Regions from separate parts of the Pseudomonas sp. MF6755 genome, predicted to be linked through region 4. Evidence: predicted binding sites of a transcription regulator. Region 4 holds the regulator's gene; each other region holds the start of a gene.
What was found. Region 4 encodes FliA, which starts transcription of late flagellar genes. Its sites were predicted from a motif close to CTAAAGTTTNNNNNNNNNNNGCCGNTAA; they were not measured.

Region 1: flgM (flagellar biosynthesis anti-sigma factor FlgM) is a predicted target of FliA. The motif match lies at 3,192-3,219, and genes of this name have one in related genera.
Region 2: motA (flagellar motor stator protein MotA) is a predicted target of FliA. The motif match lies at 3,314-3,341, and genes of this name have one in related genera.
Region 3: JFT66_RS10705 (flagellar protein MotY) is a predicted target of FliA. The motif match lies at 2,700-2,727, and genes of this name have one in related genera.

The regions. Positions count from the first base shown of each region.
Region 1 is NZ_JAEKDA010000002.1:363,532-369,242, reverse strand. Features, by position in the region: gene JFT66_RS04155 (MFS transporter) at 34-1,407, shown strand; gene JFT66_RS04150 (flagellar brake protein) at 1,466-2,215, opposite strand; gene JFT66_RS04145 (flagella synthesis protein FlgN) at 2,312-2,782, opposite strand; gene flgM (flagellar biosynthesis anti-sigma factor FlgM) at 2,831-3,154, opposite strand; gene flgA (flagellar basal body P-ring formation chaperone FlgA) at 3,297-4,061, opposite strand; gene JFT66_RS04130 (chemotaxis protein CheV) at 4,136-5,068, shown strand; gene cheR (protein-glutamate O-methyltransferase CheR) at 5,111-5,711, shown strand, end outside.
Region 2 is NZ_JAEKDA010000004.1:144,890-150,600, forward strand. Features, by position in the region: gene orn (oligoribonuclease) at 1-174, opposite strand, end outside; gene rsgA (small ribosomal subunit biogenesis GTPase RsgA) at 283-1,314, shown strand; gene motB (flagellar motor protein MotB) at 1,372-2,391, opposite strand; gene motA (flagellar motor stator protein MotA) at 2,395-3,246, opposite strand; gene JFT66_RS06325 (HDOD domain-containing protein) at 3,413-4,948, shown strand; gene rhdA (thiosulfate sulfurtransferase) at 5,006-5,711, shown strand, end outside.
Region 3 is NZ_JAEKDA010000007.1:91,679-97,389, forward strand. Features, by position in the region: gene JFT66_RS10690 (peroxiredoxin) at 1-586, shown strand, start outside; gene rnt (ribonuclease T) at 920-1,591, opposite strand; gene pyrC (dihydroorotase) at 1,588-2,634, opposite strand; gene JFT66_RS10705 (flagellar protein MotY) at 2,791-3,699, shown strand; gene JFT66_RS10710 (argininosuccinate synthase) at 3,828-5,045, shown strand; gene JFT66_RS10715 (response regulator transcription factor) at 5,668-5,711, shown strand, end outside.
Region 4 is NZ_JAEKDA010000002.1:8,378-14,088, forward strand. Features, by position in the region: gene JFT66_RS02415 (protein phosphatase CheZ) at 1-599, opposite strand, end outside; gene JFT66_RS02420 (chemotaxis response regulator CheY) at 618-992, opposite strand; gene fliA (RNA polymerase sigma factor FliA) at 1,160-1,900, opposite strand; gene fleN (flagellar synthesis regulator FleN) at 1,897-2,730, opposite strand; gene flhF (flagellar biosynthesis protein FlhF) at 2,836-4,152, opposite strand; gene flhA (flagellar biosynthesis protein FlhA) at 4,164-5,711, opposite strand, start outside.

The DNA of each region.
Region 1 (5,711 bases), 360 kb from region 4:
ATCTCTCACCGCAAGGAGCCGCTCGGAACGCCGATGCGCCAAATCTGGAAATCTTTTCGAGCCCTTTATTTCGCCTCCTTGATGATGCTGATTGGCTCCGGCCTGCTCAGTACTTATCTGGCCTTGCGTCTGGCAGCAGACAATGTCGACAGTCTATGGGTCGGTGCGCTGATGGCCGCCAACTATTTTGGCTTGGTCCTCGGTGGCAAGATCGGGCACCGTCTGATTGCCCGGGTCGGGCATATCCGTGCCTACGCCACTTGCGCCGGGATCGTCGGTGCGGCGGTGCTGGGGCACGGTTTGATTGATTGGCTGCCAGCCTGGATTGTGCTGCGGATGATCGTAGGCCTGGGGATGATGTGCCAGTACATGGTCATCGAAAGCTGGCTCAACGAGCAGGCGGATGCCAAGCAGCGCGGCGTAGTGTTCAGTGGCTACATGATCGCGTCTTACCTCGGATTGGTACTGGGCCAGTTGATCCTGGTAATGCATCCCCATCTTGGGCTTGAGCTGTTGATGTTGGTGGCGTTGTGCTTTGCCCTGTGCCTGGTGCCGGTAGCCATGACTCGACGCATTCACCCGGCGCCGCTGCACCCGGCGCCGATGGAGCCCCGTTTCTTTATCAAACGTGTGCCGCAGTCTCTTAGCACGGTGCTGGGCGCGGGATTGATCGTGGGCTCTTTCTACGGTTTGGCGCCGCTCTATGCGTCCCAGCAGGGCCTGACGACTGAGCAAGTCGGCCTGTTCATGGGTAGCTGCATTTTCGCTGGTTTGGTCGTGCAGTGGCCCTTGGGCTGGTTGTCGGACCGCTATGACCGAGCGTTGCTGATTCGCTGCTTTGCCTTGTGCCTGGCGATAACGGCATTGCCGCTGGCGATCATGACTCAAGTGCCGTTGGAAGTGCTGTTCGTGGCGGGCTTCTTTTGTTCGCTGGTGCAGTTCTGCCTTTACCCATTGGCGGTAGCTTTTTCCAACGACCATGTGGAAGGCGACCGGCGGGTATCGCTGACGGCCATGCTGCTGGTGACCTACGGCATTGGTGCCAGCATTGGGCCATTGTTGGCGGGTGTAGTGATGAAGCTATTCGGCAGTCAGATGCTCTACGCGTTTTTCAGCCTGTGTGCGTTGATCCTGGTGTGGCGAATTCGACCGAAGGCGGTGACCAACCTGCATCAGGTCGACGATGCGCCGTTGCATCACGTGGCGATGCCCGACAGCATGTCCAGTTCGCCGCTGGTGGCTGCGCTCGATCCACGGGTGGATGAGCAAGTAGTACAAGAGCAGATGCAAGTCAGTGTTCCTGATCCAGAGCCTGAACCCTCCACTGATGAGCCGGCCAGTGAAGAGTCGCACGAGCCCCCGGACCCCGACGAGCATCCACATGACCTGAGCAGGGCGCGCCCCTGAACGAAAAACGGACAGATCCCACCAGGATCTGCCCGTTTTTTACTTTAGCGTTGAAGACTTAAAGATCGTCGTCTTTGTCGAAGCGCCGAGCCTCACGCTGCAGTTGGTACACAAAGCGCTCCACTTGCCGCTGCACCAAACCGCTCATGTTGTGGAAGCGCACGCCGGCAAAGGTGGTGTTGATTTTGTCTTCGAAGTGCAGGTACCGCAGTTCGACGGAGGTGGTCATGCTGCCGAAGGGCAGCGCCGCGATAAAGCGATCATAGACCTGGCCCAGCTGCAGGCGTTCGGAGATATCGCCTTCAAAGCGTAATTTGCAGCCGGTGGCGGAGATATCCAGCAGTTTGCCGCTGATCGGGGCCTTAAGCTTTTCGCCACCCAACTCGATGTCCACCAATTGCGCGAGCTTTAGCGCGGCGCGGAAGGCACTGCGTCGCTGATGGTAAACCACCTCGTCGGGCAAGCTGCCGCTGTAGATGCGGTGGCCGTCTTTTGCGCTGACAGTCAGCGTGCCGTTGCTTTCCCAGGCAACCCGCACACCTTCATGGAAACCTTCGATACGAAAGGGTTCGCCATTCTCAAGGTAGCGTTCACCGTCACGAGGAATCATTTCGTCCAGTACCAGCGTCTTGCTGTCCCGGTCAATATCCACCAGGTAGCTCTGAAAGCGTTGGCTGCGTTCGTGGAAAGTGATGATCAGCGGATCATGGCTTTCTTGCAGCATCCGCAAGGTGCTGGCGATTTCCAGAGGCGTGGTGAGCACCTTCGGTGGCTGCGGTGCATCTTCCGCATTAAGGGCATTGAACACGGTTCTTCCATCTCCAGACAAAATACGACTACACGCAAGAACCGGCATTTTGCCAGTATGTAGCGCGCCTTGGATAGGTCACGCTGTAAGCCGGTGTCAGGCTTGGCTGCGGGTGCTTGGCTTGACCAGGCGTGAAGTTGAGCCCTGGGCGTTGTAAAGGGCCGGAGGCTCTCCGCCGTGCAGTATGCGCAACTGATTGGCGGTCGTGGCTTGCTGAAGCTGGATCGATTGACCGTTGAGCAGGTTGGCTTCCTGGCACTGGGCGAGCAATTGATTGAGTTCTTTGCTTTGCGCGAGTAGGTGATCACCGACCGAAGAATGGCTGGCCAGTTGTGCGAGGCCGTCGTGATCGGCGGGCAGGCCCAGGCTGATCAGGATCTCGCTGCGCTTCTTGCCGTGTTGTTCGAGCAGCACAATGAGCGACTGTTTGCGCGCCAGTATTTCTTCCAGCAAGCGCATATCCCGTCCGTACAGGGCCAGGGATTCCTCTTTGAGCAGCTCGAGCAATTGTTGCGTCGGCGCCAGATCATCAATGATCAGTTGAAGCAGATGTTCGTCGTGGTGCATGGCTGGCCTTGGGTTTTAAGCGTCCAAAAGCCCTGCGCAGGCCTTTGCCTAGCGCTCGGCTTCGAAGTTAAGCAGCTTGCTGGCTACACGGTTGCTGTCGACTTTATAGCTGCCATCAGCGATAGCCTGTTTCAACTCGGCCACCCGGGCTTTATTGACAACCGGTTGATCGCGCAGCGAGTCAGTGACCTTCTGCAACTGTTGAGCCTCATTGCTCAGGTGTACCGATTCCCCACTCTGGCTGGCGCTGGCCTGCTCTGCCTTGGCGGGCACGGGCTGGGGCTTGGCTTCTACGCTGTCCTTCGCACCGCCGGTGCGCGTATTGCCGGGCAAAGCCGGGGTGTTATTCAAACGACTGAAATCAATGACCATGTTGAAAAAACCTCTGGGTATTTGGACGCTTGCCATGTTTTCGGCCATACCCGGACAAACTTTAGGCTCGATTGACAATAAACCTGTACAGCCAGACATCCAACGCACAGTGTAGGAAAAGCGAGCGTGTGATTCCAGTAATCTATAACGCTACCTCGACCTGGCCTGGCGCCGTGACCCGCGCCTTGATCACTCGATTGGAGTTGAGATTCTTGACGCGAATCTGTTCGCTCATGCCGCCGTTGGACAGCGCTTCGCCCGGCATCCTCACATTCAGCCCGCCGCTGCTTGCGGAAATGACGACCTGGTCACCCTTGCGAATGACTTCGGCCTGTTCCAGATGAACCAATGTCATGACTTGATCAGTGACCATTGGTCGCGTGAGTTTCTGTCCAATAGCCTGGTCCACTGAGGTCAAGTAGCCCTGGCTGATCAGGCTGATGTCTCGCTCGCGCAGGGCCACATCCTCAAAGGTAATGATGCCGGTGCGCTTCAACGGTCGCGCCACCACCACAACGTCGCGAAACAGTTTGACCTGAGCCGGCACAAACACCGTCCAGGGTGAGGCGCCTTCGCAGCGTACCTTTACCGTTACGCGGCCTATGGGTTGGGCGGGGCTTTCCAGGGTGGCCGTCAATTCCTTGTCGCACATCGGCATGCGCAAACGCGGGTCCAATTGGTTGACTTGGATTTCATACCGGCCTGGTGTCTGCGTGGTCGCCAGATAATCTTCTACAGTGAACTCAAGAAAGCCCTGGGTGACGCCGATAAGCATATCAGGCAGGGTGACGTTGTCGGCGCGGGTCGTGACGCCCAGGCCCAAGGCAAGCAGCGCCATCGTAGCGCAGAGAAGACTGCGGTACTGTGAGCGGCTAATGCGTCGGGAAACTGTCGTTTTAATATCCATACTCAATAAATAGCAAAGCTCGTGCCGTTTAGTGTTGGGTACGCGTCGTACCCCTAGGATTTAGGAGTCTGGGCATGGCAGGTGTAATGGATTCAGTAAACCAGCGTACACAGCTGGTAGGGCAGAATCGCCTGGAGTTGTTGCTTTTCCGCCTGGATGGCAAGCAGTTGTACGGCATCAACGTGTTTAAAGTGCGGGAAGTGCTGCAATGTCCCAAGTTGACGATAATGCCCAGGTCCAATCCGGTGGTGTGTGGCGTGGCCAACATCCGTGGCGCGACTATTCCGATTCTTGACCTGGCACTGGCTACGGGTTCCGCCGGTTTGCAAGACCGCCAGAACCCGTTTGTGATCATCACCGAGTACAACACCAAGACCCAGGGTTTCCTGGTGCGCTCGGTGGAACGTATCGTCAATATGAATTGGGAGGAGATTCATCCGCCACCCAAGGGCACTGGGCGTGATCACTACCTTACTGCAGTGACGCGGGTCGATAACCAGTTGGTGGAAATCATCGACGTGGAGAAAATCCTCGCCGAAGTGGCACCGACCTCGGAAACTATCTCCGTCGGCGTAGTGGACGCCGAGACCGCACACAAGGCCGTGTCCCTGCGCGTGCTGACGGTGGACGACTCCTCGGTAGCGCGCAAGCAAGTCACGCGTTGCCTGCAAACCGTCGGTGTCGACGTGGTGGCCCTTAATGATGGTCGCCAAGCCTTGGATTACCTGCGCAAGCTGGTGGATGAAGGCAAGAAGCCAGAAGAAGAATTCTTGATGATGATCTCCGACATCGAGATGCCGGAAATGGACGGCTACACACTCACGGCCGAGATACGCAACGATCCACGCATGCAAAAATTGCATATCATCCTGCATACTTCGTTGTCGGGAGTATTCAATCAGGCAATGGTCAAGAAAGTCGGTGCTGATGACTTCCTGGCCAAATTCCGTCCTGATGACCTCGCATCCCGGGTAGTCGACCGGATCAAGGCAGCAGATCACGGCTAGGGGATGTCCCCCGGCGGTCACACGATTTAAGAGGCGGTATCAGTGTCTACGGGTAATTTGGATTTTGAACAGTTCCGGGTCTTCCTGGAAAAGGCCTGTGGCATATTGCTCGGTGAAAACAAGCAGTACCTGGTATCCAGCCGTCTCAACAAGCTGATGGAACAGCAGGGCATCAAGTCCCTGGGTGAGTTGGTCCAGCGGATCCAGGGGCAGCCGCGCAGCGGGCTCAAGGAGATGGTGGTCGATGCCATGACCACCAACGAAACCTTATGGTTTCGTGATACCTACCCCTTTGAAGTGCTCAAGAACAGAGTGCTGCCGGAAGCCATCAAGGCCAGCCCGGGCCAACGTTTGCGAATCTGGTCGGCGGCCTGTTCCTCGGGGCAGGAACCGTATTCGATCTCGATGTCCATTGACGAGTTCGAACGTACCAACATGGGCCAGTTGAAGGCCGGCGCGCAGATTGTCGCCACGGATTTGTCCGGCACCATGCTGACCAACTGCAAGACCGGTGAGTATGACAGCCTGGCCTTGGGCCGTGGTTTGTCCCAAGAGCGCCTGCAACGCTACTTTGACCCGAAAGGGGCAGGGCGCTGGGCGATCAAGGCCCCGATCAAGAACCGTGTAGAGTTCCGCTCGTTCA
Region 2 (5,711 bases), on a different contig from region 4:
GTCCATGGTGGCAAGCACGGCGTCGCTGTGGTGGATGGCGATCACCGGACCTTCGGCCAAGGTGTTGAGGTTGCTGTCGGTGACAATGGTCGCCATCTCGATGATGACGTCGGTGTCAGGGTTCAGACCGGTCATTTCCAGATCGATCCAAATCAGGTTCTGTGGGTTTTGCATGGCTTGATTCTCTTGGCACCTTGGCGTAGCTGGGCAGTTTAGCAGGCGGGGGCGTGCTAGACTCGCGACCGTTTTACCTAACCTTTGCATTATCGACACGGAACACCAATGGCCAAACGCCAGCTCAATCGTCGCCAAAACTGGCGCATCGAAAAGATTCAAGGTGAGCGCGCCGCACGCGCCGCCAAACGTGAATCCTCCGCCGTGGAAGCGCTCGAGGGCGGCGACCTGGGCCCTGAACAAACCGGCCTGGTGATCGCACACTTTGGTGTGCAGGTCGAAGTCGAGGCGCTGGAAGGCGAACTCGCAGGTTCGGTCTCCCGGTGCCACCTGCGCGCCAACCTGCCTGCACTGGTCACTGGCGACAAAGTGGTCTGGCGTGCCGGCAACCAGGGCATCGGCGTGATCGTTGCCCAGTTGCCGCGCAGCACCGAGCTGCGCCGCCCCGACAGCCGCGGCCAGCTCAAGCCGGTGGCCGCCAACGTCGACATGATCGTGATCGTGTTCGCACCACTGCCAGAGCCCCATGCCAACCTGATCGACCGCTACCTGGTCGCGGCCGAGCATGCCGGCATTCGCCCGCTGTTGCTGCTGAACAAATTCGACCTGATCGACGAGCAGAACGCCCCGGCGCTCAATGCGTTGCTGGCGGTCTATCGCACCTTGGGCTACCCGGTGCTGGAAGTCTCGGCCCATCACGGCAACGGCATGGAACAGCTGCAACAGCAGTTGGACGGGCGTATCAGCGTGTTCGTCGGCCAGTCTGGCGTAGGCAAGTCGTCGCTGGTCAACAGCCTGTTGCCGGAAGTCGAGACCCGTGTCGGCCCGTTGTCGGAGTTGTCCGGCCAGGGTACCCACACCACCACCACCGCGCGGTTGTTCCACTTCCCCGGTGGCGGTGAGTTGATCGACTCCCCGGGTATTCGTGAATTCGGCCTCGGCCACGTCAGCCGCAGCGACGTGGAAGCGGGCTTCATCGAATTCAACGACCTGATCGGCACCTGCCGCTTCCGCGACTGCAAACACGACCGCGAGCCGGGCTGTGCATTGCTCAAGGCCCTGGAAGATGGCCGAGTGCAGCAGCAGCGGATGAACAGCTATCGGTCGATTATTGCGAGTTTGCCTGAGAGCAGTTACTGAGCTGCCCAGCTAGATACAACAAGGCCGCGATCATCGCGGCCTTGTTGTATCTGGAGCTTACGACCCCGGCACAGGCACCGTAGGATCCTTCACCCCACCGTCATCAAACAGGTTCAGCTTCTGCCGCAACTCATGGGCCGGCAGTGGTTCCTGCTCAGGCGGTAGCGCGTTCGGGTCGGCTGGCACTTCGCCGGGCGCACCGTCACCCTGGGTCGGTACCGGTGGCGGCGGCTGGTCACCTTCAATCGCACGCTGGGCTTTTTTGGTCAGCACCACGATATCGATACGGCGGTTGATCGGGTTGAACGGGTCTTTGGGATCAAACAGTTGCGAGGAGGCAAAGCCCACCACACGCGCCACTTGCGGGTCCGGATAGCTACCGGCCACCAACGCACGGCGGGCGGCGTTGGCGCGGTTGGCCGAGAGTTCCCAGTTGCCGAAATCACCCTGCCCAGCGTAGGGCTTGGCATCGGTGTGGCCACTGACGCTGATCTTGTTCGGCACCGCCTTGATGGTGTCGGCCATGGCCAAAAGAATGTCTTCAAAGTATGGCTTCAAGCGCGCACTGCCGGAGTCGAACATCGGCCGGTTGGCAGCGTCCGTGATCTGGATGCGCAGCCCCTCCGGGGTGATTTCGAAAGAAATCTGATCCTTGAATTTCAGCAGTTGCGGGTTTTCCTCAACCTTGGTCTGCAACTCCTGCAGCAACAGTTCCAGGCGTTCCTGCTCGACCTGCTCAGCCATGGTTTCAACCGTATCGCGCTCGATCGGGATTTTTTCCTGGGGCGATTCGGTCTGCACTTCCGGGTTGATGGTGCGCTCAGGCGCCAACTGCGGTGAGCCGCCCAGGTCGATGACAAACGGCGTGCCACTTTCCGAAAAGCCAATCGGGTCTTTGAAGTAACCGGCGATGGCGATCTTCTGTTCCGGCGTGGCGGTGGACATCAGCCACAGCACCAGGAAGAACGCCATCATCGCCGTGGCAAAGTCGGCGAAGGCGATTTTCCAGGCACCACCATGGTGCCCCGCAGCGAAGCGCTTGACGCGCTTGATGATGATCGGCTGGTTGTTTTCCATGGCTTAGCGACCGCGAACCGCTTGTTCCAGCTCGGAGAAACTTGGGCGATGTTTCGGGTACAGCACCTTGCGTCCGAACTCCACGGCCAGCGACGGCGGCATGCCCGACGCGGACGCCACCAGGCACGCCTTGATCGCTTCGTAGAGGTTGACCTCTTCCTTGGCATCGTGGGCCAGGGAGGTGGCGAGAGGGCCGAAGAAACCGTAGGCGGCGAGAATACCGAAGAAGGTACCCACCAACGCCGCACCGACGTGCATGCCAATGGCAGCTTGATCGCCCTCGCCAAGGGAGGCCATGGTCACCACGATACCGAGTACTGCCGCGACAATACCAAAGCCTGGCATACCGTCGGCGATCCCGGTCACGGCGTGCGAAGGATGCTCCAGTTCTTCCTTAAGGCTGAACAACTCCATATCGAACAGGCCTTCCAGCTCATGGGGAGCCATGTTGCCCGAGGACATGATGCGCAGGTAATCACAGATATACGCGGTCATGCGCTCGTCTTTGAGCACAGCCGGGTACTTGGCGAAAATCGGGCTGGCCGCGGCGTCTTCGATATCGCCTTCGATCGCCATCATGCCTTCGCGGCGGCTCTTGTTGAGGATCTCGTAGATCAGCCCCAGCACTTCCAGATAGAAGGTGTGGGAGAAGCGCGAACTGAACATGCCCAGCGACTTCTTGATCACGTGCATGGTCATGTAGCCGGGGTTGGCCTGCAAGAATGCGCCAAACGCGGCACCGCCAATAATCAGCACTTCGAAAGGCTGGATCAACGCGGCGATTTTACCGTGGGACAAGACGTACCCGCCGAGCACACTTGCGATGACGACAATGATGCCGATAATTTTAGCCATAGGAGATGGGTACTTGCGCCGTCGGGTTCATGGACATATTGGGTACTGCGGAAAACTCTTGTTCTACTTATCGGCAAAACTGCGCCAGACTATAGCCCGTTAAGGCGAAAAGCCAATTCGGCCCGTTCCGGGCGTGTAGACCGCAAGTGATGATCGCGCCCCAATCATGGCAATTGAAACGACAGCCCCAACGACCAGACCCACCACCCTCGCCGCTTGGATCAAGTGCCTGGACGACGTGCTGCTGCCCGTGCCACAGGCCAGCCATGAGCGCGTGTGCAAAGCCATCCGCGATAGCCGCAGTTCATTGCGAGACATTGCCGAGCTGATGCAAAACAGCCCGGCCCTGGTGCTGAGCGTGATGCGCGAAGCCAACAATCAAGCCCACGGTAGCCTGGCGGAACCAGCGGAAAACCTCGAAGTGGCGCTGAACCGCCTTGGCCTCAAGCGTGCCGAGGAACTGCTGGCGCGCCTGCCTTCGGTGCCAGCCCATGAGATCCCGGTGGCGTTGCGCCAGCTGCTGTTGATCAGCCAGCACGCGTCCCAGCAAGCCAACGGTTTGTTCGGCAGTCGCCTGGCGCGGTTGTGGCAGGACATCCACTGGGGCAGCCTGCTGTTTCTGTCGCCACTGTGGCCGATGGCTGCCTCGTTCCCCAAGCTCTTGGAGGAATGGGAGCTGCGGGTAATCCACAAAGGCCAGTCAGCGCGCCAGGTCGAGCAAGAGTTGTTCGGCGTGCGCTTGGTGGACCTATGCCTGGGCCTGACCGACGCCTGGCACCTGCCAATCTGGGTCTCACAGGGCTACAAGCTGCTGCAGGCGGAGCAGCGCTTGCTGGTCAAGGCGCTGCACATTGCTCGCGAAGACGACGCCCTGCGCCACCAGCAATTGCTCGACGCCGAACCCAACCTGCGCCGTTGGCTGAACCAGCCGGCCAACACCGTGCTGCTGGCCAATGGCCTGGCGATGTCGGCCCAGGAGTCCTGGACCTGCCCGCATACCGAGCGCTGGCAGTACCTCACCGCGCTGTACCTGCAGGTGCCGTTGAGCGACGTGCAGCAGCAGGTGCACCAGCAAGCGGTGACAAGCGCCCGCACCACCTTGATGCCCGACCTCTGGCACCCGGCGCTGTCGCTGATCTGGCCTTGGCATGTGCAGAAGGTCCATCGCGGCTTGTTGCCGGCACCTCCTCCCACCGCAGAAGCCCTGGCCGTATGGCGCAAGCACTGCACCGAGTTGCTGGTGGAACCGAGCCGCTTCGCCAATGCCATGCACATGACTACCTGTGCCAAGGAAGCCTTGGTTGCCAGTGGTATGCAGCGGGTGTTGCTGTTCATGGCGGACCGCGCCTTGAGCACCTTGCGCGTGCATCAAGCTGACGGCCTGCCCAAGGACGCCGCGCACTTGAGCCTGGATGTGGTCAACAGCACATTGCTGCAACGCCTGCTGGAAAAGTCCGCACAGGTGCGGCTCGGCCCCGACAACCATGCGCAGTTCTCCGCACTGCTGCCCCCCATCCTGCGTCGCTTGTTTATCGGCGAGCACCTGCTGTTGCGCTCACTGAGCTGCAACGGCCGCGTGGTGATGCTGATCGTCGCGGACCAGGGCGGCGGGCCGTTCTCGGAAACCACCGTGCAGGCGTTCGGCAAAACCGCTCAATGCATCGAAAAGGCCCTGCACAGCTTTACCAACCGCAGCGCCTGATGCTTGCGCTACAATCGCCCTCCTTTATCGCCAACATTTGTGCCCAGGAGACCTCACATGCCTGACTTCTCTGGCTTGCCGCTGGTGATCGAATCCAGCGACCTGATCGGTCGCCTGGATGCCGAACACCTGATTCTGGTGGACCTCACCAGTGCCGCCCGCTACGCCGAAGGGCATATCCCCGGCGCGCATTTCGTTGATCCCAAGCGCACCCAACTGGGGCAGCCCCCGGCACCCGGCTTGCTGCCCCACAAAGCCGACCTGGAAAAACTGTTCGGCGAACTGGGCCACACCCCGGACGCGACCTACGTAGTCTATGACGACGAAGGTGGCGGCTGGGCCGGGCGTTTTATCTGGATGCTCGACGTGATTGGCCACCAGAAATATCACTACCTCGACGGCGGCCTGCTGGCATGGCTGGAGGAAAAGCTTGCGCTCTCCACCGAAGTACCCGCCCCCGCCGGCGGCCCGGTCAGCCTCACGCTGCACGACGGCCCAACCGCCACCCGCGAATACCTGCAAAGCCGTCTCGGTGCTGCCGACCTGGGCATCTGGGACGCCCGCGGCCCGCTGGAATATTCCGGTGAGAAAGTGCTGGCAGCCAAGGGTGGCCACATCCCCGGCGCAGTGAATTTCGAATGGACCGCTGGTATGGACAAGGCCCGCAACCTGCGTATCCGCCGTGACATGCCGCAGATCCTCGAAGGCCTCGGGCTGACCCGCGATAAAGAAATCATTACCCACTGCCAGACTCACCACCGTT
Region 3 (5,711 bases), on a different contig from region 4:
CAAACAAGCCCCGGATTTCGACGTTCCAGCCGTCCTCGGCAATGGCGAAATCGTTGACAGCTTCAAACTGTCTGAAGCCATCAAAGGCAAATACGGCCTGGTGTTCTTCTACCCGCTGGACTTCACCTTCGTCTGCCCTTCGGAGCTGATCGCCCTGGACCACCGCATGGACGATTTCAAGGCGCGCAACGTTGAAGTGGTTGCTGTTTCCATCGACTCCCATTTCACCCACAACGCCTGGCGTAACACTGCCATCAATGATGGCGGCATCGGCAAAGTCAAATACACCATGGCTGCCGACATGAAGCACGACATCGCCAAGGCGTACGACGTTGAGTCCGAAGGCGGCGTGGCATTCCGTGGTGCGTTCCTGATCGACGATAAGGGCGTTGTTCGCTCGCAGATCATCAACGACCTGCCGCTGGGCCGTAACATGGAAGAGCTGATCCGTCTGGTCGACGCCCTGCAATTCCACGAAGAGCACGGTGAAGTCTGCCCTGCCAACTGGAAAAAAGGCGACAAAGGCATGAATGCTTCGCCAGAAGGTGTAGCGGCTTACCTGACCGAGAACGCTGGCAAGCTGTAAGCCAGGGTTGAGGCAAAAAAAACCGGCCTGAGAAGGCCGGTTTTTTTATGCGTGGGAGTAGGGGGGCGTTCTCAATTAGTTTCCCCCCCGCGTTGTCGCCTTAAAGCGGGCCAGGCAAGGCGCAGGCCGCTGGGAATGGTTGTTCCCTTTCCAAGGCCTGCAACGCAGCATGGCCCGCTTTAAGGCACAACCCGAAGGGCCGGGCCTGCTGCTGTGCAGGGCTGCGTTGCTCGAAGCTTATTTGGAATGACCAAACCACGCTTCTCGCGCCTTGCCCTGCACAGCAGCAGACCCGGCGCGGGGGGGAAACTAATTGAGAACGCCCCCTAAACCTCAGTCGTTGAAGTCTTCCCAGCCACCCATCTGTTTCCAGCGATTGACGATGCCGCAAAACAGATCGGCAGTCTTCTCGGTGTCGTAGCGGGCCGAGTGGGCCTCACGACCGTCGAAGTCGATACCGGCTGCCTGGCAGGCTTTGGCCAGTACCGTCTGACCGTAGGCCAGGCCGGCAAGGGTCGCGGTGTCGAAGCTGGAGAACGGGTGAAACGGGTTGCGCTTCATGTCCAATCGCGCCACGGCGGCATTCAGGAAACCCAGGTCGAAACTGCTGTTATGGCCGACCAGGATCGCGCGTTTGCAGCCATTGGCCTTCAATGCCTTGCGCACGCCACGGAAGATATCGGTCAACGCCGCTTCTTCACTGACGGCCATGCGCAGCGGATGGTCGAGCTTGATCCCGGTGAACTCCAGGGCAGCGGCTTCGATATTGGCGCCTTCGAACGGCTCGACACGGAAGAAGTGGGTGTGTTCCGGGAACACGAAACCCTGTTCGTCCATGCCGATGGTGGTCGCGGCGATTTCCAGCAAGGCGTCGGTGGCGCAGTTGAAACCACCGGTTTCTACGTCGATGACAACCGGCAGATAACCGCGAAAGCGTTCGGCCATCGGGTGGCGCGAGCCGCCGCCACTGTGCTCTTGTTCGTCGTCGTAATGGTCTTCACTCACTTGCTTTCCTCCAGCAGGCGCCAGCGCAGTGTTTCACCGGCGCGCAGCGGGATAACAGTCAGCTCGCCAAACGGCAGGCTGGCAGGGGCGGTCCAATCTTCACGAACCAGGGTAATGCGGTCGGTATTTGCCGGCAGGCCGTAGAAACGCGGGCCATTGAGGCTGGCAAAGCCTTCGAGTTTGTCCAGGGCGTTGCGCTGTTCGAATGCCTCGGCATACAACTCGATGGCGGCGAACGCCGTGTAGCAGCCGGCACAGCCGCATGCAGCTTCCTTGGCATGCTGGGCGTGGGGTGCCGAGTCGGTGCCGAGGAAGAACTTCGGATTACCGCTGGTGGCGGCATCCAGCAGCGCCACCTGGTGGGTGTTGCGCTTGAGGATCGGCAGGCAATAGAAGTGCGGCCGGATCCCGCCCACCAGCATGTGGTTACGGTTGTAGAGCAGGTGATGCGCGGTGATGGTCGCGCCCACGTTGGCCGAGGCCTCGGTGACGAACTGCACGGCATCAGCGGTGGTGATGTGTTCGAACACCACCTTGAGCGTCGGGAACAGCTCGACCAGGCGGCGCATATGCTCGTCGATGAAGATCTTCTCACGATCGAACACATCCACATCGCCACGGGTAACTTCACCGTGGATCAGCAGCGGCATGCCGATGTCGGCCATGGCTTCGATCGCCGGCAGGATCTTGTCGATACTGGTCACGCCGGAGTCGGAGTTGGTGGTCGCGCCCGCCGGGTACAGCTTGGCGGCATGCACGAAACCGCTGGCCTTGGCCTGGCGAATTTCTTCAGGCTGGGTGCGGTCGGTCAAGTAGAGCACCATCAGCGGTTCGAAGCGGCTGCCTGCCGGTCGTGCAGCGAGGATGCGCTGGCGATAGGCGTCGGCTTCTGCGGCATTGCGAACCGGAGGTACCAGGTTAGGCATGATGATGGCACGGCCAAACGTGCGCGCCACATCGGCCACGGTTTGGGGTAACGCAGCACCATCGCGAAGATGAATATGCCAGTCGTCGGGACGCAGCAGGGTCAGGCGGTCGGACATTGGGGATTCCAGGCGGGTCAATCTGGTGGGAATGCTACCGGAAAAGACTCTTGCAGGCACTCGCTATCAAGTTTTGCCGGATGCGACCGATATCCCCGGGTATGCCTTAACGATGTATGACGCTTTGAAGTGTTGTAGAAACCAGTGGAGCCTCCCGTGCGCCAGCATTATCTAGCCCTGCTCAGTGTGTTCGCCAGCCTGCCTGCGATGGCTCTCACGTTCCAGACGCGCCTGGAGAATATTGAGTGGAAGGTAGAGGGCGACCAGTTCGAGTGCCGCCTGACCCAGCCGATCGCCGATTTCGGTTCGGGTGAGTTCGTGCGCCGCGCCGGCGAGCAGGCGACGTTTCGCCTGAAAGCCTATAACGGCTCGCTGGGCGTGGGTTCGGCGACCTTGTTGGCTGCCGCCGCACCTTGGCAGCCGGGCCGTGCTGATATCAACCTTGGCGCGGTGCGCGTCGGCAGTGGTGATGTCTTGTTCAATAGCTCTCAGGCCCAGGCCGGGCGTCTGTTCACCGGATTGCTCGAAGGGCGCAGCCCGACCGTGCGGCATTACGGGCGCGAAGGCGGTTACTCGGAAATTCGCTTGCTGCCAGTCAAGTTCAACAAGGCCTATAACGACTATCAGTTGTGCACCACCAAGCTGCTGCCAATGAATTATGACCAGGTCAAACAGACAGAAGTCGGTTTTCCAGGTGGTGGCATCGAGTTGGATGCGGCGGCCAAAAAGAAGCTGGACGTGATTCTCGCATTCATGAAAGCCGACCCTACCGTCAATCACATCGAGTTGAATGGCCATTCCGACAACAGCGGCAACCGCTTGACCAACCGCGATATTTCGCGCCGTCGTGGGCTAGCGGTGATGGACTACTTCAAGGCCAATGGGCTCCAGGAGTCGCAGATCACTCTGCGCTTCCATGGGGAAAGCTACCCCCTGGCGCCCAACACCAATGCCGTCAATCGCGCCCGCAATCGTCGTGTGAATATTCAACTTGAGCGAGTGGCTGCCCCCGAGAAACCGGCCCCCCAGGCCACCGCGCCGAATAACCCAGCAGCCACGTCATAGGTGCGACCATCGGTCGCCCACTCGACATAATCTGTCGCTTTATCTTCATTTGCTGTCGCGCCCCTGTAATTTCACGGTTTTGATCGGTAGAATCGACGCCTTTCCGTACAACCCCGTGGAGTGATGGCATGGCCGACGTAAACAAGGTCGTTCTCGCGTATTCCGGCGGCCTGGACACTTCGGTGATCCTCAAGTGGCTGCAGGATACTTATAACTGTGAAGTGGTGACCTTCACCGCTGACCTGGGTCAGGGCGAAGAGGTCGAACCTGCACGTGCCAAGGCGCAAGCCATGGGCGTGAAAGAGATCTACATTGATGACCTGCGCGAAGAGTTCGTCCGCGATTTCGTTTTCCCGATGTTTCGCGCCAACACTGTCTACGAAGGTGAGTACCTGCTGGGTACCTCCATCGCACGCCCGCTGATCGCCAAGCGCCTGATCGAAATCGCCAACGAAACCGGCGCCGACGCCATTTCCCATGGTGCCACCGGCAAGGGCAACGACCAGGTACGTTTCGAACTGGGTGCCTACGCACTCAAACCCGGTGTAAAAGTGATTGCCCCTTGGCGTGAGTGGGACCTGCTGTCCCGTGAAAAGCTGATGGATTACGCTGAAAAGCACGGGATCCCGATCGAGCGCCATGGCAAGAAGAAGTCGCCGTACTCGATGGACGCCAACCTGCTGCACATCTCCTATGAAGGTGGCGTGCTGGAAGACACCTGGACCGAGCACGAAGAGGACATGTGGAAATGGACCGTCTCCCCGGAGAACGCTCCTGACAAGCCGCAATACCTGGAACTGACCTACCGCAACGGCGATATCGTCGCGCTGGACGGCGTTGAAATGACCCCGGCCACCGTATTGGCGACCCTGAACCGGATCGGTGGCCAGCACGGTATCGGCCGTCTCGACATCGTCGAGAACCGCTATGTGGGCATGAAGTCCCGTGGCTGCTACGAAACCCCGGGCGGCACCATCATGCTGCGCGCCCACCGCGCTATCGAATCCATCACCCTGGACCGCGAGGTCGCCCACCTCAAAGACGAGCTGATGCCCAAGTACGCTAGCTTGATCTACACCGGTTACTGGTGGAGCCCTGAGCGCCTGATGCTGCAACAGATGATCGACGCCTCCCAGGCTCACGTGAACGGTGTGGTGCGCCTGAAGCTGTACAAGGGCAACGTGATCGTCACCGGCCGCAAGTCCGATGAGTCACTGTTCGACTCTAATATCGCCACCTTCGAAGAAGACGGCGGGGCCTACAACCAGGCGGACGCGGCCGGCTTTATCAAGTTGAATGCGCTGCGCATGCGTATTGCTGCCAACAAGGGCCGCTCGTTGTTCTGACTATTAGATGCGTTGTGAAAATGGCCTCTTGCTCAAGGGGCCATTTTTTTTGCCTGGATATTGGTGGGCGAGCGTTAACTAGGTGTCAATGTTTAATGGCGTTTAGCATGTGTAAGTTTTCCGTAACTTGAGAGGGGGATTTCTGTTGTTGCCTTTATTTTCAGGGATGAATGATTTTTTACATCTGATGAGGAACTATTTCTGACAGAAAATTCACTCATGTAAGTGCAAGTGGTATGTGAATTGTTGAATTTTCTGTAGGAACTTTGAGTGTGTGTAAAAATGTTAAATGGAACTAACCTAAAGGGCCCGTGCGCGCCACTTTGCGTGCGTCATGATCAGAAGCAAGGGGCATTTCCTGAAAGTCATGTGCGGCACGTTTACCTTTCGTGGCTCATACCCAGGATATTTCACTCAAAATATGTATGCGTCGAGAAAGGTCTGAAAGGAAGCGTAAAGCCACACACCCATAAGTTGGCGATTTTTTGTAGGTTAATTCCTATCTTCTTGTGGGTTGGGTCTCTGCCTGCTGTTGCTCGGGGGGGAATGCTATGCCAACTAGTAATCGACTAGGCTATTGTGCTTGCTCTAAATAATTCGAACAGCGAAATTGGACTTTCTCATGAATAAAGTGCTGATCGTGGATGATCATCCCGTCATTCGTCT
Region 4 (5,711 bases):
AGTTTGAGCAAGTTGCTTTCCACTTCGGTGACCAACTGGGTCACGCGCTTGATCACCTGACCGGTGAGGTCCTGGTAATCCTGGGCCAGCAGAATGTCGTTGAGGTTGCTGGCAACCGTGCGGTTTTCCTGTTCGCTGCGCGACAGGAAACCTTCGACCCGGCGCGCCAACTCACGAAACTCTTCAGCGCCTACTTCGCGGCGCATGAAGCGGCCCCAGTCAACGCTCAGGGCCTGGGCTTCGGTGGCCATGCCGTTGACCAGGGGCGTGGCGTTTTCCACCAGGTCCATGGTTCGGTTGGCCGCCGCCTCGGTCAGCCTGACCACATAGGACAGGCGTTCAGTGGCGTCGGTGATTTGCGATATTTCTTCGGCCTGGGGCATGCGCGGGTCAATCTGGAAATTGACGATCGCACTGTGCAGCTCGCGTGTGAGCTTGCCCACTTCCTGGTACAGGCCGCGGTCACGGGTCTGGTTAAGCTCATGGATCAACTGCACCGCATCGCCGAACTGGCCTTTTTCCAGGCTGTCGACCAACTGGTGAGCATGTTTTTTCAAGGTCGACTCAAAGTCGCCCTGTGACGTTTCGTTATGCTCCATAGCTCCCCCGTGGCTGCATCAATGACCGATGCGTTCGAAGATTTTTTCGATCTTCTCTTTCAAGGCCAGCGCCGTGAATGGCTTGACCACGTAACCGTTGACCCCGGCTTGGGCGGCTTCGATGATCTGTTCACGCTTGGCTTCGGCGGTCACCATCAGCACAGGCAGGCTGCGCAGTTTTTCATCGGCGCGCACGTGGCGCAGCAGATCGATACCGGTCATACCCGGCATGTTCCAGTCGGTTACCAGAAAGTCGATGCTCCCGCTGTTGAGGATCGGAATCGCCGTAATGCCGTCATCCGCCTCGACCGTGTTAGTGAACCCAAGGTCACGCAACAGGTTCTTAATGATCCGCCGCATCGTTGAGAAGTCATCAACGATGAGGATTTTCATGTTCTTGTCCAATTCGACCTCCAAGCAGTCTTAAACGCGCCCAGCACCTGGACGCGCCATTTCAATCAACAGGCGTTACACAAAAAGGACTGCCCAGGGCACCACGGTGCGCACCCGCGAAGCCTTGCGGCGTCGCGGTAGCGTCTGCAGTGTCCCCACACTGCCTGTCAGCGCGCGCGCCACTCTCCCAATCGCCCCCGCAAGCGAGCTGCGCACTGGCTATGCAACTGGCTGACACGCGATTCGCTGACCCCCAGGACCTCACCGATTTCCTTAAGGTTCAGCTCTTCGTCGTAGTACAGCGCCAGCACCAGGCGCTCACGCTCCGGCAAATTGGCAATCGCGTCCGCCAACGCGCTCTGGAAACGTTCGTCTTCCAGGTCGCGGGACGGCTCCAGATGTGCACTTGCGCCGTCCTCGTGCAGCCCTTCGTGTTCGCCGTCCTGCAACAGGTCGTCGAAACTGAACAGGCGGCTGCCCAAGGTATCGTTCAAAATCCCGTAGTAATCGTCGAGACTCAATTGGAGTTCGGCCGCAACTTCATGATCTTTAGCGTCACGACCGGTTTTTGCTTCAATTGCACGAATTGCATCACTGACCATGCGCGTATTGCGGTGTACCGAACGCGGCGCCCAATCCCCTTTACGCACTTCATCGAGCATCGCGCCACGGATGCGGATACCCGCATACGTCTCGAAACTCGCACCCTTGCTCGCGTCGTATTTGGTCGACACTTCGAGCAGGCCGATCATGCCGGCCTGGATCAAGTCTTCGACCTGCACACTCGCCGGCAGGCGCGCCAACAGGTGATAGGCAATGCGCTTGACCAAGGGCGCGTAGCGCTCGATCAATTCACCTTGGCTGTCACGTGCCGATCTCTTGTAAAGGTTGTAGCCGCTGGCTGTCATAGCACCGGTCCTGCGCTCGTCTGATGCACCAAACGCTCGACGAAAAACTCCAGATGCCCCCGAGGGTTGGCGGGCAACGGCCAGGTATCGACCTTCTGGGCAATGGCCTTGAACGCCAGTGCGCACTTCGAACGAGGGAACGCTTCGTAGACCGCACGCTGCTTTTGCACGGCCTTGCGTACACACTCGTCATAGGGAACTGCGCCGACGTATTGTAAAGCCACATCGAGGAAGCGATCCGTGACCTTGGTCAACTTGGCGAACAGGTTTCGCCCTTCTTGCGGGCTTTGGGCCATGTTGGCCAGCACGCGGAAGCGGTTCATGCCGTAATCACGGTTAAGCAGTTTGATCAGCGCGTAGGCGTCAGTGATCGAGGTGGGTTCATCGCACACCACCAGCAGCACTTCCTGGGCGGCGCGCACGAAGCTGACCACTGACTCGCCGATCCCGGCAGCGGTGTCGATCACCAGCACGTCGAGGTTGTCGCCGATATCACTGAACGCCTGGATCAGCCCGGCATGTTGCGCAGGGCTCAGGTGCACCATGCTCTGGGTGCCCGAGGCCGCCGGCACGATACGGATGCCACCGGGGCCCTGGAGCAGCACATCGCGCAGCTCACAGCGGCCCTCGATCACATCGGCAAGGGTATGTTTGGGTGTCAGCCCCAGCAGAACGTCCACGTTCGCCAAGCCCAGGTCAGCATCCAGCAGCATGACGCGACGGCCAAGCTCTGCCAGGGCCAGGGACAAATTCACTGACACGTTAGTTTTTCCGACGCCACCTTTGCCGCCGGTCACCGCGATCACCTGTACGGGATGCATGCTGCCCATTTTATTTCTTTACCTTGTCTTGCTTAGACGCAGGCTACATGGCTTGGCCGCGTGAATCGCTTGCAGACCATCGATGTAGGTACATTTCACGGTGTTCATCCTGCCTCAACCGACCCGTTTAGCCGGGTGGTGGTAAAGGTCGGCGAACATATCGGCCATCGCTTCCTCGCTAGGCTCTTCTTGCATTTGCACACTCACGGCACGGCTGACCAACTGATGACGGCGCGGTAGATGCAGATCATCTGGGATCCGCGGCCCGTCGGTCAGGTAGGCGACCGGTAATTCATGGCTGATGGCCAAACTCAACACTTCACCCAGGCTCGCGGTTTCATCGAGCTTGGTGAGGATGCAGCCGGCCAGGCCGCAACGCTTGTAACTGTGATAAGCAGCGGTAAGCACCTGTTTCTGACTGGTGGTTGCAAGCACCAGGTAATTCTTCGACTTGATGCCACGCCCGGCCAGGCTTTCGAGCTGCATGCGCAGGGCCGGGTCACTGGCTTGCAGGCCAGCGGTATCGATCAGCACCACGCGCTTGCGCAGCAGCGGGTCCAGGGCGTTGGCCAGGGACTGGCCCGGGTCGACGTGAGTCACCGGCACATTGAGAATACGGCCCAGGGTCTTGAGCTGCTCCTGGGCGCCGATGCGGTAGCTGTCCATGCTCACCAGGGCGATATTCTGCGCGCCGTACTTGAGCACATAACGGGCGGCCAGCTTGGCCAGGGTGGTGGTCTTGCCCATGCCGGCGGGGCCGACCATGGCGATCACGCCGCCCTCTTCAAGCGGTTCGATTTCCGGGGTGGCGATCATGCGGGCCAAGTGCGCCAGCAACATGCGCCAGGCCTGGCGCGGTTCTTCGACTTCCGCGGTCAAGGCCAGCAAGTCGCGGGACAGCGGGCCAGACAGGCCGATGCGTTGCAAGCGGCGCCACAGGTTGGCTTGTTGCGGCTTGCTGCCTTGCAATTGCGTCCATGCCAGGGAGCCCAGTTGCACTTCGAGCAACTCACGCAGGCCGTTGAGTTCAAAGCGCATCGAGTCGAACACACGCTGGTCGACGGCAGCGGCCGGGGCAGGCGCGGCTGGGCGCGGGGGTTCGATGAAGGTTGGCTCTACCAGCGGCTCGGCGGCGGTCAATGGCAAGCCGGCGAACAATTGGCGATTGGTGCTGGCATCGCTGTCGCCACGCATGCTCAGTTCAGCCTGGGCCGACACAATACGCGAGGCGGTCTTGCGCAGCTCGTCTTCGAGTTCCATGTTCGGCACACGCGGGGCCAAGGCCTGGGGCGTGTAATCCAGCGCAGCCGTCAGCTCGACACCGCCGGCAATCCGACGGTTACCGATAATCGCGGCGTCGGCGCCCAGCTCATCACGGACCAGTTTCATGGCCTGACGCATATCGGCGGCGAAAAAACGCTTAACTTGCATAACCCACTACCTCAGCCATTGGGCCCAACTGTCGCGACGATAGTCACTTGCTTATTGTCAGGAATTTCCTGGTAAGCCAACACGTGCAAATTCGGTACGGCCAGGCGTCCAAACCGCGACAACATCGCACGAACCGGACCGGCCACCAGCAGAATCACCGGGTTGCCCTGCATTTCCTGGCGCTGTGCGGCGTCGATCAACGAACGCTGCAGCTTCTCAGCCATGCTTGGCTCCAGCAGGACACCCTCTTCCTGGCCCTGACCGGCCTTCTGAATACTATTGAGCAATATTTGTTCCAACCTTGGTTCCAAGGTGATCACAGGCAGCTCGGACTCAATACCTACAATGCTTTGCACGATTGCACGGGACAATCCGACGCGCACCGCTGCCACCAGCGCGGCAGTATCTTGACTCTTGGCGGCATTGTTGGCGATGGCCTCGGCAATGCTGCGAATATCGCGTACCGGCACCTGTTCGGCCAGCAGCGCTTGCAACACCTTGAGCAACTGCGACAGCGTCAGCACGCCCGGCACCAACTCTTCGGCCAGTTTCGGCGACGACTTGGCCAGCAACCCCATCAATTGCTGGACTTCCTCGTGGCCGATCAGCTCATGAGAGTGCTTGTAGAGAATCTGGTTGAGGTGCGTGGCGACCACGGTGCTGGCGTCGACCACGGTATACCCGAGGGACTGTGCCTGGCTGCGCTGGCTCACTTCGATCCACACCGCTTCCAGGCCAAAAGCCGGATCTTTGGCGGTAATGCCGTTGAGCGTGCCGAACACCTGGCCAGGGTTGATCGCCAGTTCGCGGTCCGGGTAGATCTCGGCTTCGGCCAGGATCACGCCCATCAGGGTCAGGCGATAGGCGCTGGGGGCCAGGTCGAGGTTGTCGCGGATATGCACGGTGGGCATCAGGAAGCCCAGGTCCTGGGACAGCTTCTTGCGCACGCCCTTGATCCGTGCCAGCAGTTGCCCACCCTGGTTGCGGTCCACCAGCGGGATCAGGCGGTAGCCGACTTCCAGGCCGATCATGTCGATCGGAGTCACGTCATCCCAGCCCAACTCCTTGGTTTCCTGGGCGCGGGCCGGGGATGGCAGCAGGTCCTGCTGGCGCGCAACCTCTTGCAAGGCTTGAACCTTGACGGCGTTCTGCTTTTTCCAGAACAGGTAGGCGCCGCCGCCGGCCAGGGCTGCCATGGTCAAGAACGAAACGTGGGGCATGCCCGGGACGATGCCCATGATCGCCATGATGCCCGCCGCCACGGCCAAGGCCTTGGGCGAGGCAAACATCTGGCGGCTGATCTGCTTGCCCATGTCTTCGGAGCCCGAAGCACGGGTGACCATGATGGCCGCCGCTGTGGATAACAACAGTGATGGCAATTGCGCCACTAAACCGTCACCGATGGTCAGCAAGGCGTACACCCGGCCCGCATCGCCGAAGGTCATGCCGTGCTGGAAGATGCCGACCGCCATGCCGCCAATCAGGTTGATGAACAGAATCAACAGGCCGGCGATGGCGTCACCGCGCACGAACTTACTGGCACCGTCCATCGAGCCATA